One region of the Kitasatospora sp. NPDC057015 genome, then DNA from elsewhere that is predicted to be linked to it. Evidence: riboswitches for the same ligand, from Rfam matches in the RefSeq annotation. Region 1 holds a riboswitch; each other region holds the start of a gene.
What was found. A riboswitch is a leader RNA that binds a small molecule or an ion and turns the genes downstream of it on or off. The one in region 1 is predicted to bind cyclic di-AMP.

Region 1 (4,206 bases):
ACGTGGGAGTTCGCCGCCGACCCCTACCCCGCGTACGCGTGGCTGCGCGAGCACGCCCCCGTCCACCGCACCACGCTGCCGAGCGGGGTGGACGCCTGGCTGGTCACGCGGTACGCGGACGCCCGGCAGGCGCTGGCCGACGGCCGGCTCTCCAAGAACCCGGCCCACCACAGCGAGCAGGCGCACCGCACCGGGCGGGTCGGCATCCCCGGTGAGCGCAGCGCCGACCTGATGACCCACCTGCTGAACATCGACCCGCCGGACCACACCCGGCTGCGGCGGCTGGTCTCCAAGGCGTTCACGCCGCGCCGGGTGGCGGAGTTCGAGCCGCGGGTGCAGCAGCTGACCGACCGGCTGATCGACTCCTTCGCCGAGCGCGGCTCGGCCGACCTGATCCACGAGTTCGCCTTCCCGCTCCCCATCTACGCGATCTGCGACCTGCTGGGCGTCCCGCCGGAGGACCAGGACGACTTCCGGGACTGGGCGGGCATGATGATCCGGCACGGCGGGGGACCGCGCGGCGGGGTGGCCCGCGCGGTGAAGAGGATGCGCTCGTACCTGCTGGAGCTGATCCACCGCAAGCGGGCGGACCTCGGGGACGACCTGATCTCCGGGCTGATCCGGGCCAGTGACCACGGGGAGCACCTCACCGAGAACGAGGCCGCGGCGATGGCCTTCATCCTGCTCTTCGCCGGGTTCGAGACGACGGTCAACCTGATCGGGAACGGCGTGTACGCGCTGCTGCGCCACCCCGAGCAGCGGGCCCTGCTGCAGGAATCGGTGGCGGCGGGGGAGAGCGGGCTCCTCGGTACGGCGGTGGAGGAACTGCTCCGCTACGACGGTCCGGTGGAGCTGGCCACCTGGCGCTTCGCGACCCGGCCGCTGACCATCGGCGGGGTGGACATCCCGGTGGGCGATCCGGTGCTGGTGGTGCTGGCGGCGGCGGACCGCGACCCGGCGCGGTTCGCGGACGAGAACACCCTGGACATCGCTCGCAAGGACAATCCGCACCTCGGTTTCGGCCACGGAATCCACTACTGCATCGGTGCCCCGCTGGCCCGGCTGGAGGGACAGGCGGCCCTGGCCACCCTGCTCACCCGTCTGCCTGACCTGCGACTTGCGGCGGAACCGGGGGAACTGCGGTGGCGTGGTGGTCTGATCATGCGTGGACTTCGTGAACTCCCGGTCGAATTCACCCCCGAAAAGGCACCCTGACCGGCCCGTGCGAGGCTGACGGCGTGTCGGACAGACTCGCTCACAGGCGGTCAGAAGGCGCATCAATCCGGACATATGGGCGTGGTTTGTGGACGATCGGCCGACTGTCGTAATTTCCGTGTGATGTCGGCGATATGAGCTTGTGATTGATGTGAGGATCTGTCTACTCTCCCTGGAGTTCGCAGCTGCGAACCCCGTGCGCGGTACGCCGAGTCCTGCCCGCCGCGCGTCCGGGAAACCGACCAGACCCTTGGGCAGGGGCGGGGGACCCAGGATTTTCTGCCGTTCCCCACGGCTTGGGGTGAAGCCGCATCAGGCGGAAGAAGCTTTCCGCCTGGCGCGGCCGGGCCACCTCCCGGTCCGAACCCGACAGCTCACCTCGCAGGCGTGCGGAGAGGGACACCCATGCTGTTCGTTGGTAACGGACGTCACCGTCGTCGTACCCAGGCCGAGAAGGCGATCGCCGTGGCCGGCGTCGCCGGCGTCGGTCTCGCGATGCCGCTTCTCGCCGCCACCGGCGCCCACGCCGCCCCCATGTCCACCTGGGAGAAGGTCGCCCAGTGCGAGAGCGGGGGCAACTGGAGCATCAACACGGGCAACGGCTACTACGGCGGACTGCAGTTCAGCCAGAGCACCTGGAAGGCCTTCGGCGGCGACCAGTACGCCCCGCAGGCGCACCGGGCCAGCAAGGGCCAGCAGATCGCGGTGGCCGAGAAGGTCCTCGCCTCGCAGGGCCCCGGGGCCTGGCCGGTCTGCTCCGTCAAGGCCGGCCTGAGCAAGGGCGGCCCCTCGGCCCAGGTCGACACCGCGGCCACCTCCGCGGACTCGCAGACCGACCGGAGCCTGCCGGAGGCCTCCCGGTCACAGACCCGGCAGGACCGGAGCACGCAGTCGAACACGGCGCCTTCGGGCGCGGCGCAGTCCAAGTCGACCCAGTCCAAGGCGGCGAAGACGACGACGGGTCAGGGTCGCAGCTCCGACCGCGACCCGGAGTTCTCCGGCCACACCGGCTGGGACGCCGCCAACAAGGTCTTCTGGTACCAGGTCGACGGCGACTGGCACTGGACCAGCCACCAGAACGTCTTCGACCGGCACACGACCAACGAGGCCGCCGCCGAGGTCCCGGCCGCCCCGGCCCCCGCCGCCGCCCCGGCCGCGGTCACACCGGCCGCCGCGCCGGGCACCGGCCGCGACTACACCGTCCAGCCCGGCGACACGCTCGGCGCCATCGCCGGCGCCCAGGGCGTGGCCGGAGGCTGGAACGCGCTGTACGACGGCAACCGCGCCGTCGTCGGCACCGACCCGGACCTCATCCTGCCGGGCCAGGTCCTGGACCTCGGCCGGGCCTGAGACGGGAGGGCCGTACCGGACCGGTACGGCCCTTATCTCCCCTTTTATCGGTCTCTGGGTGCATCACGTGGGGCATCCAGGTGAACTACCGGTGGGTAGCCGGGCCACACGCTGAGACGGGACCTAGGTCAACGTGGCCGGGCGAGCCCGTGCGGTTAGGCTCTGGTCGTAACGACTCCGCAATCGTCCGCAGGACTCCACAACGGTCCGCGGATACCTGCTTCCGCTAGGAGATGCCTCGTGCCGTCCATTGATGTCGTCGTAGCCCGTGAGATTCTCGACTCGCGTGGCAACCCCACGGTCGAGGTCGAGGTCGGCCTCGACGACGGCAGCACCGGCCGTGCCGCTGTCCCGTCCGGCGCCTCCACCGGTGCCTTCGAGGCGCTCGAGCTGCGCGACGGCGACAAGAACCGCTACTTCGGCAAGGGCGTGGAGAAGGCCGTCCTGGCCGTCATCGAGCAGATCGGCCCGGAGCTGGTCGGCTACGACGCCACCGAGCAGCGCCTGATCGACCAGGCCATGCTCGACCTGGACGCCACCCCGGACAAGTCCTCGCTCGGCGCCAACGCCATCCTCGGCGTCTCGCTCGCCGTGGCGCACGCCGCCTCCGAGGCCTCGGACCTGCCGCTGTTCCGCTACCTCGGCGGCCCCAACGCGCACGTCCTGCCCGTCCCGATGATGAACATCCTCAACGGCGGCTCGCACGCGGACTCCAACGTCGACATCCAGGAGTTCATGATCGCTCCGATCGGCGCGGAGTCCTTCTCCGAGGCCGTCCGCTGGGGCGTCGAGGTCTACCACACGCTCAAGGGCGTGCTGAAGGAGCGCGGCCTCTCCACCGGTCTGGGCGACGAGGGCGGCTTCGCCCCGAACCTGGACAGCAACCGCGAGGCGCTCGACCTCATCGTCGAGGCCATCAAGAAGGCCGGCTACGTGCCCGGCAAGGACGTCGCGCTGGCGCTCGACGTCGCCGCCTCCGAGTTCCACAAGGACGGCGCCTACCAGTTCGAGGGCAAGGGCCTCTCCTCGGCCGAGCTCATCGACTACTACGCCGACCTGGTCGCCTCGTACCCGCTGGTCTCCATCGAGGACCCGCTGGACGAGCAGGACTGGGACGGCTGGAAGGCCATGACCGTCAAGCTCGGCGACAAGGTGCAGCTGGTCGGCGACGACCTGTTCGTCACCAACCCCGTCCGCCTGGCCAAGGGCATCGAGACCGGCACCGCCAACGCGCTGCTGGTGAAGGTCAACCAGATCGGCTCGCTCACCGAGACCCTGGACGCCGTCGAGCTGGCCCAGCGCAACGGCTACCGCTGCATGATGTCGCACCGCTCCGGCGAGACCGAGGACGTCACCATCGCCGACCTCGCCGTCGCCACCAACTGCGGCCAGATCAAGACCGGCGCCCCGGCCCGCTCCGAGCGCGTCGCCAAGTACAACCAGCTGCTGCGCATCGAGGAGATCCTCGACGACGCCGCCGAGTACGCGGGCCGCGGCGCGTTCCCGCGCTACAAGTACGAGGGCTGACCCCGCCGCGAGGGCGGACGCCCTCGCTCGTGGGGCCCGACGACCCTCGGGCGCACGGCCGGGACCTCCGGGAACGGGGGTCCGGAGCCGTCGAGTCCGCGGGCTGACACACGG
Region 2 (4,206 bases), on a different contig from region 1:
GCCCGGATCCACCCGGCCGACCTGGTGGAGGCGGTGGAGCCGGCCTCGGCCTCGCCGCACGACGTGGCCCGGCGGGCCCTGTCGGAGGACGATCCCGCGCTGCTGGACCAGCTGCTGGCGATCCCGCAGGTCCACCTGGTGGTGGACGGCTACAACGTGACCAAGACCGGTTACCCCGCACTTCCGCTGGAGCAGCAGCGGATCAGGCTGCTCGGCGGGTTGGCGATGCTGGCCCAGCGCACCCAGGCGGAGGTCACCTGCGTCTTCGACGGCCAGGACCTCGACGTCCCGGTGATGATGGCGCCGCCGCGCGGGGTCCGGGTGCGGTTCAGCCGGACGGGGGAGACGGCGGACGAGCTGATCCGGCGCCTGGTGCGGGCGGAGCCGCAGGGGCGGCCGGTGGTGGTGGTCTCCACCGACCGGGAGGTCGCGGACGGCGTGCGCAACGCGGGCGCGCGCCCGGTGGGCTCGGTGCTGCTGCTCAACCGGCTGGCCCGGGCCTGACCCGGGTGCTCTCCCGGCGGTCGTGCAGGTGGGCGGGCGGGTCCGCGGGCGGTCGGGACGGAGGGGCCGGGCGCCGGGGGCGGGGGATCGGCCGGGGGTCGGGGCGGCGGCTTCGGGGTGCTGCTTGACAGCTGTTCAGGGGCTCGGGAGGGTGTCGGGTGGCGCGGGTGTGTGGATCAGGTGAATTCCCGGCCCTGGCCTCGGGTTGGCGGCCCTGCGGGAGTGGCGGAAAGGCCTGATGTTCACTAGGGTCTGGCGTCAAACCTATTTTCCGGATACTCACTCGTCCGGGTGAGCCCGCAGGAAGAAGGAGCCGGTCCTTGGCCTCCCACCGCCGTCCGAAGCAGCCGAGCCGCGCACGGGTGACCGTGCTCACCGCTGCCGCAGCGACCGCGGTCGCCCTCTCCGCCCAGATGAGCGCGCACGCCGCGCCCACCACGCCCTCCAAGAAGGAGGACGTGAAGGCGCAGATCGACAAGCTCAACGAGGAGCAGGAGCAGGCCGCCGAGCGCTACAACGGCGCCAAGGAGCGGTCCGACCAGCTGCGCAAGCAGGCGGACCAGATCCAGGACCAGGTGGCCCGGGGTCAGGACCAGATGACCCACCTTCAGGCCGGTCTGGCCGAGGTGGCCGGCGAGCAGTACCGCACCGGCGGCATCGACCCCTCCGTGCAGCTGATGCTCGCCTCGGACCCGTCCGGGTACCTGGAGAAGGCGTCCAGCGTCGAGCAGGCCACCACGAGCCAGGCGACCGCGCTGAAGGGCCTCCAGGACCAGCAGCGCCGGCTCGACCAGCAGAAGATCGAGGCCGCGGCGATCCTCTCCTCGCTCGACGAGACCACCCGGGACCTGAACCAGGCCAAGGCCGACGTCAACAAGAAGCTGCAGGAGGCGAACGCGCTGCTGAACACGCTCAGCGCCGCCGACCGCGCCTCGGTGGTCCGGGGCGACGGCCGTGCCTCGCGCGACTCGGAGCGGGTGGACCTCACGGCGCTGCCGCAGGCCGCCGGCTACGCGGGCGTGGCGGTGGCGAAGGCGATGAGCAAGCAGGGCGCCCCCTACGTCTGGGGCGCCACCGGGCCGAGCTCCTTCGACTGCTCCGGCCTGATGGTGTGGGCGTACGGCCAGGCCGGCGTGACGCTGCCGCGCACCTCGCAGTCCCAGGGCAACGTCGGCGTGCGGGTGCCCTCGCTGGCCGAGGCGCAGCCGGGCGACCTGGTCGTCTACGGCAGCGACCGGCACCACGTCGGGATGTACATCGGCAACGGGCTCGTCGTGCACGCCCCGCACACCGGTGACGTGGTGAAGGTGATGAAGGCCGACGCGATGCCGATCAACACCATCCGCCGGGTCTGACGCACCGGGAGGGCCGGCCGGCCGGATCGCGGGCCGGCCGGTGGATCGCGGGCCGGGCGGGAGTCGAGCGCCCGGCCGGGCGACCGGGTGCCGACCGCCGGAGCCGGCCTCCGCGCCGGAGCCACGAGGCGGTCGGTGCGGGTGGTGCCGAGGAGGCGCGAGTGAACCGCAGGATGGGTGACAACAACCCCATTTCGGACATTTCCTGACTGTTCGCCACCTCCGACATGCCCGGGCGTCACGGGATCCCGCTGTGATCTGGGACACACGCCGTGGAGGCGCTCCGCGACCATCTGGTGAAAAACCATCAGCCCTCGGTGGGCGACTGGTCACATCCGGTCATATTCCCCGGACAACTTGCGCCGGGTTCCAACTTTTTTCCTACAACGATTTGAACGGATCACGGTTTCGTTACTAGGGTCGTGACTCGAACCACCGCACAGTCGATCACCCAAGCCTGGGTGGCGGCGGTGGTTACCGCCGAGTCCGAGAAGCAGCCGGGCAGTCAACTGCCCACGGGGAAGCCCCTCCGGGGGTGCTGTCGATCGGAGCCGGGGAACCACGTTCCTCGGGGTGAATCGGCGCCAGGTCGGCCGGTCGTCGTGAGACGGCGAGCCGGTGAGGCGTCGTAGGGCATCTCTTCCAGCCCGAACCCGTCAGCTCACCCGGTAGGCGGACGTAGGAAGAAGGAGTCCGCCTTCGTGGCGTCCCATCGTCGTCCCAAGCCAGCCAGTCGCGCCCGCGTCTCGATCATGACCGCGGCCGCTGCGGCCGCCGTGGCCCTGTCCGCCCAGGGCGGTGCCCACGCCGACCCGGTGCAGACCAAGGACCAGGTCAAGGAGCAGGTCGACCAGCTGAACGAAGAGGCCGAGGTCGCCACCGAGGCCTACAACGGTGCTCAGGCCAAGCAGCAGGAGCTGCAGAAGCAGGTCGGCGAGATCCAGGACCGCGTGGCCCGCCAGCAGTCCCAGGTGATCGACCTCCAGGGCGGCCTCGCCGAGATCGCGGCGGAGCAGTACCGCAACGGCGGGATCTCCCCGACCGTCCAGCTGATGCTCTCCACCAGCCCGGACAACTTCCTGAGCCAGGCCGGTTCGATCAACCAGGCCGGCGACTCGCAGAGCAACGCGCTCAAGGAGCTCCAGGCCCAGCAGCGCAAGCTGGACCAGGACAAGTCCGAGGCGCAGGGCAAGCTCACCGAGCTGGACAGCACCACCCAGCAGCTCAAGGCCAGCAAGGACGAGGTCCAGGCCAAGCTCGCGAAGGCGCAGCAGCTGCTCAACACGCTGACCGAGCAGGAGCGCGAGGCGCTGAAGGCCGCCGAGGCCAAGGCCGCCGCGGACGCCAAGGCGAAGGCCGACGCCGCCAAGGCGCAGACCGAGCGCGCCTCCCGCGACACCTCCCGCAGCCCGCTCAGCGGCGACAGCTCGACCGCCGCGGCCACCCCGCCGCCCGCGAGCGTCCCGGCCAGCGGCCGGGCCGCGGCCGCGATCGCCGCCGCCGAGAGCAAGCTCGGTGCCCCGTACAAGTACGGCGCCACCGGCCCGAGCTCCTTCGACTGCTCGGGCTTCACCGGCTGGGCCTACGCCCAGGCGAACGTGTCGCTGCCGCGCACCTCGCAGGCGCAGGCCTCGGCCGGCACCCGGATCGGCACCAACATCGCCAACGCGCAGCCCGGCGACCTCATCATCTACTACGGCGGCATGACCCACGTGGGTCTGTACGTCGGCGGCGGCCAGATCATCCACGCCCCGCACACGGGTGCGAACGTCCGCTACGAGTCCGCCACCGTGATGCCGATCTCGGCCATCGTGCGCATCTGACGCGGCCCGCCGCGCGGTTCGCTCCGGCTCCCTCCGCAGGCCCGGCCCCCGGTTCGTCCGGGGTGCCGGGCCTGCGGCGTTCCCGCGTTCCGTGCGGGTGTCCGATTAGGAGTCAAATATTCGGGTTGAGAGGGGTTTGGACTCGGTCGGGCGGACTCGCTAACGTCTGCCCCCGGACCTCCGCTCGGACGGCCGCCCACCCCCGGGCGGCGGCGGTGGCCGCGCCGCAGGATTGGAGCCGCGCCGCATGGCGATGCACCGCCGTCACCCACTGCCAGGAGTGCACGCGCTGGTCCGCGCGCTGGTGCTCACCGCCGCCGCCGGCACGGCGCTGGGCGTGACGGCCGGCGGCAGCGCACTGGCCAGCCCCGGCACCCCTGACGGACCGCCGGACCGCCAGGACGTCAAGGCGCAGGTCGACCAGCTCTACGACGAGGCCGAGCAGGCCTCGGAGAAGTACAACGCCGCCCTGGAGCACCAGCGCAGGCTGCTGGGGGAGACCGGCGCGCTCCAGCAGCAGGTGG
Region 3 (4,206 bases), on a different contig from region 1:
CCCGCTGCCCGTCGGCCGCGTCGCCGGTCCTGGCCTCGGTGCGGTGGCCCCGCGCCAGGTAGTCGCGGACGATCAGCTCCACCGCGTCCTGCGGGCTCCTGGTGCCGGACAGCAGCATCACCTCGATCGCGAGATCCGAATCGAGCGATACGGTGATCTTGGCCATGTGCGGCTCCTCGTGCGGCTGCGGCTCGGGTACGGAGGGCCAGCATGCCCGCCACGAGGGGGGTTTGGCCATCACCGCCGGAGCTGCCCGTTGCCGTCCGCCGATGTCCTCCCCGGCTCGTTGCCGTCCGCTGTCGTCCTGCGCGGCCCGTGTCGTCGCGGTCCCCGGGCCGGTGAGGACGTCCCGCCGGCACCCCCCGAGGGCTTGGCCCTGCCTCCGTCCGGTACCGGTGTCCACTGCCGGTGTCCGGTCCCCGTGTCCGGGCATGCCGACGCCCCGGGAGAGCGACCAGACTCTCCCGGGGCGGCGGCGTTCGTGCGGCGGCGTCAGGCGCCGCTCACCACCGTGGGATCACACCCGTCCATCTCGGCTCGAACGGGGCCTGGACGGGCGGGATCCCACGGATGGGCACGGCATGGGGGTGGGGCGACGGATCAGATCCGGCCGGCGAAGTCCGGCGCCCAGTTGGCGATGGTCTCGGTGCGGACACCGGCGCTCGGGTTGGCGGCCTCGACGTAGCTGCCGTTGCCGGTGTAGATCGCGACGTGGTAGACGCCCGAGTCGCTGCCGTTGTTGGACCAGAACAGCAGGTCGCCCGGCTGCAGGTTGTCCAGCGAGACGTGGGTGCTGGCGGCGGCCTGGTCGGCGGCCACGCGCGGGATGGAGATCCCGGCCGCGCGGAAGGCCGCCTGGGTCAGGCCCGAGCAGTCCCAGCCACCGTTGCCGGTGCCGCCGTAGATGTACGCCTGGCCCACCTTCGACTGCGCGAAGGAGACCGCGGCGGCCATGCTGCCGGAGGCGGCGGGGGCCTGGGCGGACGCGGCCGGGGCCGCCGGGGCGGTGGTCTCGGCGGCGGCCGGCTTGGCCGAGGTGGTCTTCGTGGTGGAGGCCGAGTCGGACTTGTTGAACCAGTCGAACTTCTTGGCCGAGTCCGAGCTGTCGGAGGCCTTGGTGGCGCTCTCGCCGCCCAGGGCGAGGTGCTGGCCCGGGTAGATGGAGTCGGGGCCCTCGGTCAGGACGGACTTGTTGAGCTCGTACAGCCGCTCCCAGCCACCCTGGACGTGGTTCTTGTCGGCGATGGCGGACAGCCAGTCGCCGGCGATCACGGTGTAGGTGCGGCGGTCGTCCTTGGACCACTGGCCCGACCAGGACTTGTTGCCGGACCAGGAGTCGGAGGAGCCCTTGGAGCTGTCGCTCTTGGCGGGCGCCTGCGCGGCCGGGGCGGGGGTCTGGGCGGCGGGGGCGGTGGTCGCCGGGGCGGCGGGCTTGGCCGCGGCCGGGGCGCCGGTGTCCACGGCGGCCGGGGTGCCGCCCTTGGTCAGGCCGGCCTGGATCGAGCAGACCGGCCAGGCGCCGGGGCCCTGCACCGCGAGGACCTTCTCGGCGGTGGCGATCTGCTGGTCCTTGGTGGCGAGGTCGGCGCGCGAGGCGAACGCCGTGCCGCCGAACTCGGCCCAGGTGCTGTTGGTGAACTGGAGGCCGCCGTAGAAGCCGTTGCCGGTGTTGATGCTCCAGTTGCCGCCGCTCTCGCACTGGGCGACCTTGTCCCAGGTGGCCACGGAGGCGGCGCTGGCGACACCGGCGGTGAGGCAGGGGATGGTGAGACCGACGCCTGCCACGCCAACGGCGGCGATCACGCGGCGGGCGGTGCGGCTGGACAGACGGGTGCCGTTGGTGGGCAGCATGAAGATGTTCCTCTCCCACGCCTGCGAGGTGAGCTGTCGGATTCGGGCTGGAGTTGCCCGGCCGTGCGGAGCACGGCTTCACCCCTAGCCCCTGAACCGGTGCGGGACCGGTCCGGGGCGACTTACCTGGGTCCCCCGCGCCTGCCGTGGTGCGTAATCGCGCTGCCAGCGCATCCGACGGCAGGCCTCGGCGTTGCGGATGAACTGGGTCCGTGTGACCACGAACGGGGAGCACGTTAAGCAGACTTAAACTCAAACCGCAAACATGTGTGACGCTCGTCACTGGACCCTCGGATCCCTTGTGCCCCATGGGTCGTCTTGATCAAAACAAGTCGGAATCGGGCAAGTCCCTTGCCCGTGGAGCGTTCTGCCTGTCCTTCAGGGAGCCGGTCGAGGGGCTCCGCCGACTCGTCGGCGGGCACGGAACCACGGCCGCCGGGAGTCCGCAACCGGAGGGCGGGATGCCGGTCGCCGGGCCCGAAGTCCCCTCGGTGCAATCTGGTACAACGCGACAGTCCGGCTTAATCGGGCATTTGCTGACAGTTCGGCACGCGCTACCGCAGAGCGCCGCTCGATCGACCCTCCGAGGGGTGCGACGGTGACGGCGGATGCAGATTCTTCGTGTCGGACAAGCTCTATCAAAACGGGCAAACCATCTCGAAGGCTGCCAAGTCGCCGGAGCTGAGCCGCGATCACGACCGCGAGGGAGTGCGGACGGTCGCTGCCCTCGACGGCCGCCGCCGTGTCGACCACTGCCGTGTCGACCACTGCCGCCGTCCGGCCGTCCGACCCGGCTCGGCCCCCGCCGGTCCGTCCGGGCCGGTCCGGCGTGCCGGGTTCGTGCCGGGTGCGCGGCGGCGACCGCCGCGCACCGTCCACCGCCGTGCACCGTCCACCGTCCACCGCCGCGGACCGTGGGCCGGCCCGGTGGCGCAGCAGCCCCTCATCCGTCGCGGGCATCGGGTGACCGGCCGCCGGGCGGCCTCCTGACTGGCCGTGGTCCCCTCCGTCCGCCGGTCGATCAGCGGAGCCGACGTCAGCTGTGCACGGTCGCAGGCGACCGGGTGTGGGTATCCCGGTGCCGGGAGGCGGTGCCGCAGGTGTGGCGCCGTCAACTCCCGCCCCGCGGCGCCGCCGGTCGCGGGCTCCGTCCGCACCGTGCTCGGCCTCTCCGGGGCGGCGTCGGCGGGGTCGGCGACATCGGGGGAGCGGTGCGGGGCTACGGCCGACCCGGCCTCCGGGCGCGGCCGGGGCCGTGAGGGTCGCTCGACGGCCGGCGGGGCGGTGGCCGGCCCGGGTACGCCGCACCCGGTACGCCTCAGGGGCCCCGGACGAGTCCGGGGCCCCTGAGGCGTGGTCGGTGTGCGAGCGGCCGTTACTCCGAGGCCTGCTCGTGCTCCGGCTCGTGCTCGCGCGCCTGCTCCAGCTCGGCCAGCGCCACCTCGAGGGCGGAGAGGTAGGTGGAGGCGACCAGCTGGCCGACCGTCGGGTAGGCGCCGAGCGGGGCCGCGCTGGGGCAGCCGGTCTCCTCGGCGGCGGTGGCGAGCAGCTCCGGGTCGGCCTCCGGGCCGATCACCAGCGGCGCCAGCGCGGGGCGCTGGGAGCCGGTGGAGCGCAGGTGCTCGACGGCCGCGGCCACCGAGCCGGGCACGTCGAGGGCGGCGGAGACCACGGGCACGGCGAGCCGGGCGGCGAGCAGCACGCCGGTGATGCCGGCGGCCGCGGCGGCCTCCTCGCCGCCGACGGTGGTGAGCACCACGCCGTCGGCCGCGGTGGCGATGGCGAACAGCCGGGCGCGGTCGGCGCGGGCCAGGCCGGCCTCGGAGAGGCGGACGTGGACGGCCTCGGCCAGCAGCGGGTGCGGGCCGAGCACGTCGGTGACGGCGGCGCCGCTTCCGGCGGCCAGCTCGTGCAGGTCGGTGAGGAAGCCGTGCGGGCCGGTCAGCAGCGGGACGACCACGGGCGCGGGCCGGCCGGCGGTGAGGGCCTGTGCGATCAGCTCGGCGACGGTGGGGCCGGAGTCCTCGTCCGAGCCGCCGGCGAGGTAGGCGGCGGCGGCCTCGACGCCGGACTGCTCGCTGCGGACGATCGAGAGGAGTTCGTCGACGACGGGCCGGGACTCGGGGCCCGCGGTGGCGGGCACGGCGAGCACGAGGGCCGGGGAACCGGCCGGGATCTCGGGGCGCTCGGGTCGACGATGGCGCCCCCGCGCACGGGAGCCTGGAGTGCGGACGGGCAGTGGCGCGCCCGGGATGGCTGCGGTGCTCATGGCGGAGATCGTAGGACATCTACAGGGAAGAGTCGCAGTCGGCTGCCGATATCGACGAGTGAGCATGCCGTCATTTCGGGCATAGG

Region 2: it holds a riboswitch for cyclic di-AMP, as region 1 does, so the genes downstream of both, ACFTWP_RS36340 (NlpC/P60 family protein) here and ACFTWP_RS35385 (transglycosylase family protein) in region 1, are expected to answer to the same signal.
Region 3: it holds a riboswitch for cyclic di-AMP, as region 1 does, so the genes downstream of both, ACFTWP_RS20550 (transglycosylase family protein) here and ACFTWP_RS35385 (transglycosylase family protein) in region 1, are expected to answer to the same signal.

What each region holds. Positions count from the first base shown of each region.
Region 1 is NZ_JBHUSG010000056.1:38,769-42,974, reverse strand. Features, by position in the region: gene ACFTWP_RS35390 (cytochrome P450) at 1-1,215, shown strand, start outside; cyclic di-AMP (ydaO/yuaA leader) riboswitch at 1,445-1,617, shown strand; gene ACFTWP_RS35385 (transglycosylase family protein) at 1,621-2,565, shown strand; gene eno (phosphopyruvate hydratase) at 2,806-4,092, shown strand.
Region 2 is NZ_JBHUSG010000060.1:21,850-26,055, forward strand. Features, by position in the region: gene ACFTWP_RS36330 (NYN domain-containing protein) at 1-504, shown strand, start outside; gene ACFTWP_RS36335 (NlpC/P60 family protein) at 825-1,859, shown strand; cyclic di-AMP (ydaO/yuaA leader) riboswitch at 2,386-2,550, shown strand; gene ACFTWP_RS36340 (NlpC/P60 family protein) at 2,561-3,682, shown strand; gene ACFTWP_RS36345 (NlpC/P60 family protein) at 3,930-4,206, shown strand, end outside.
Region 3 is NZ_JBHUSG010000020.1:122,256-126,461, forward strand. Features, by position in the region: gene ACFTWP_RS20545 (hypothetical protein) at 1-166, opposite strand, end outside; gene ACFTWP_RS20550 (transglycosylase family protein) at 601-1,851, opposite strand; cyclic di-AMP (ydaO/yuaA leader) riboswitch at 1,857-2,054, opposite strand; gene ACFTWP_RS20555 (sirohydrochlorin chelatase) at 3,227-4,120, opposite strand.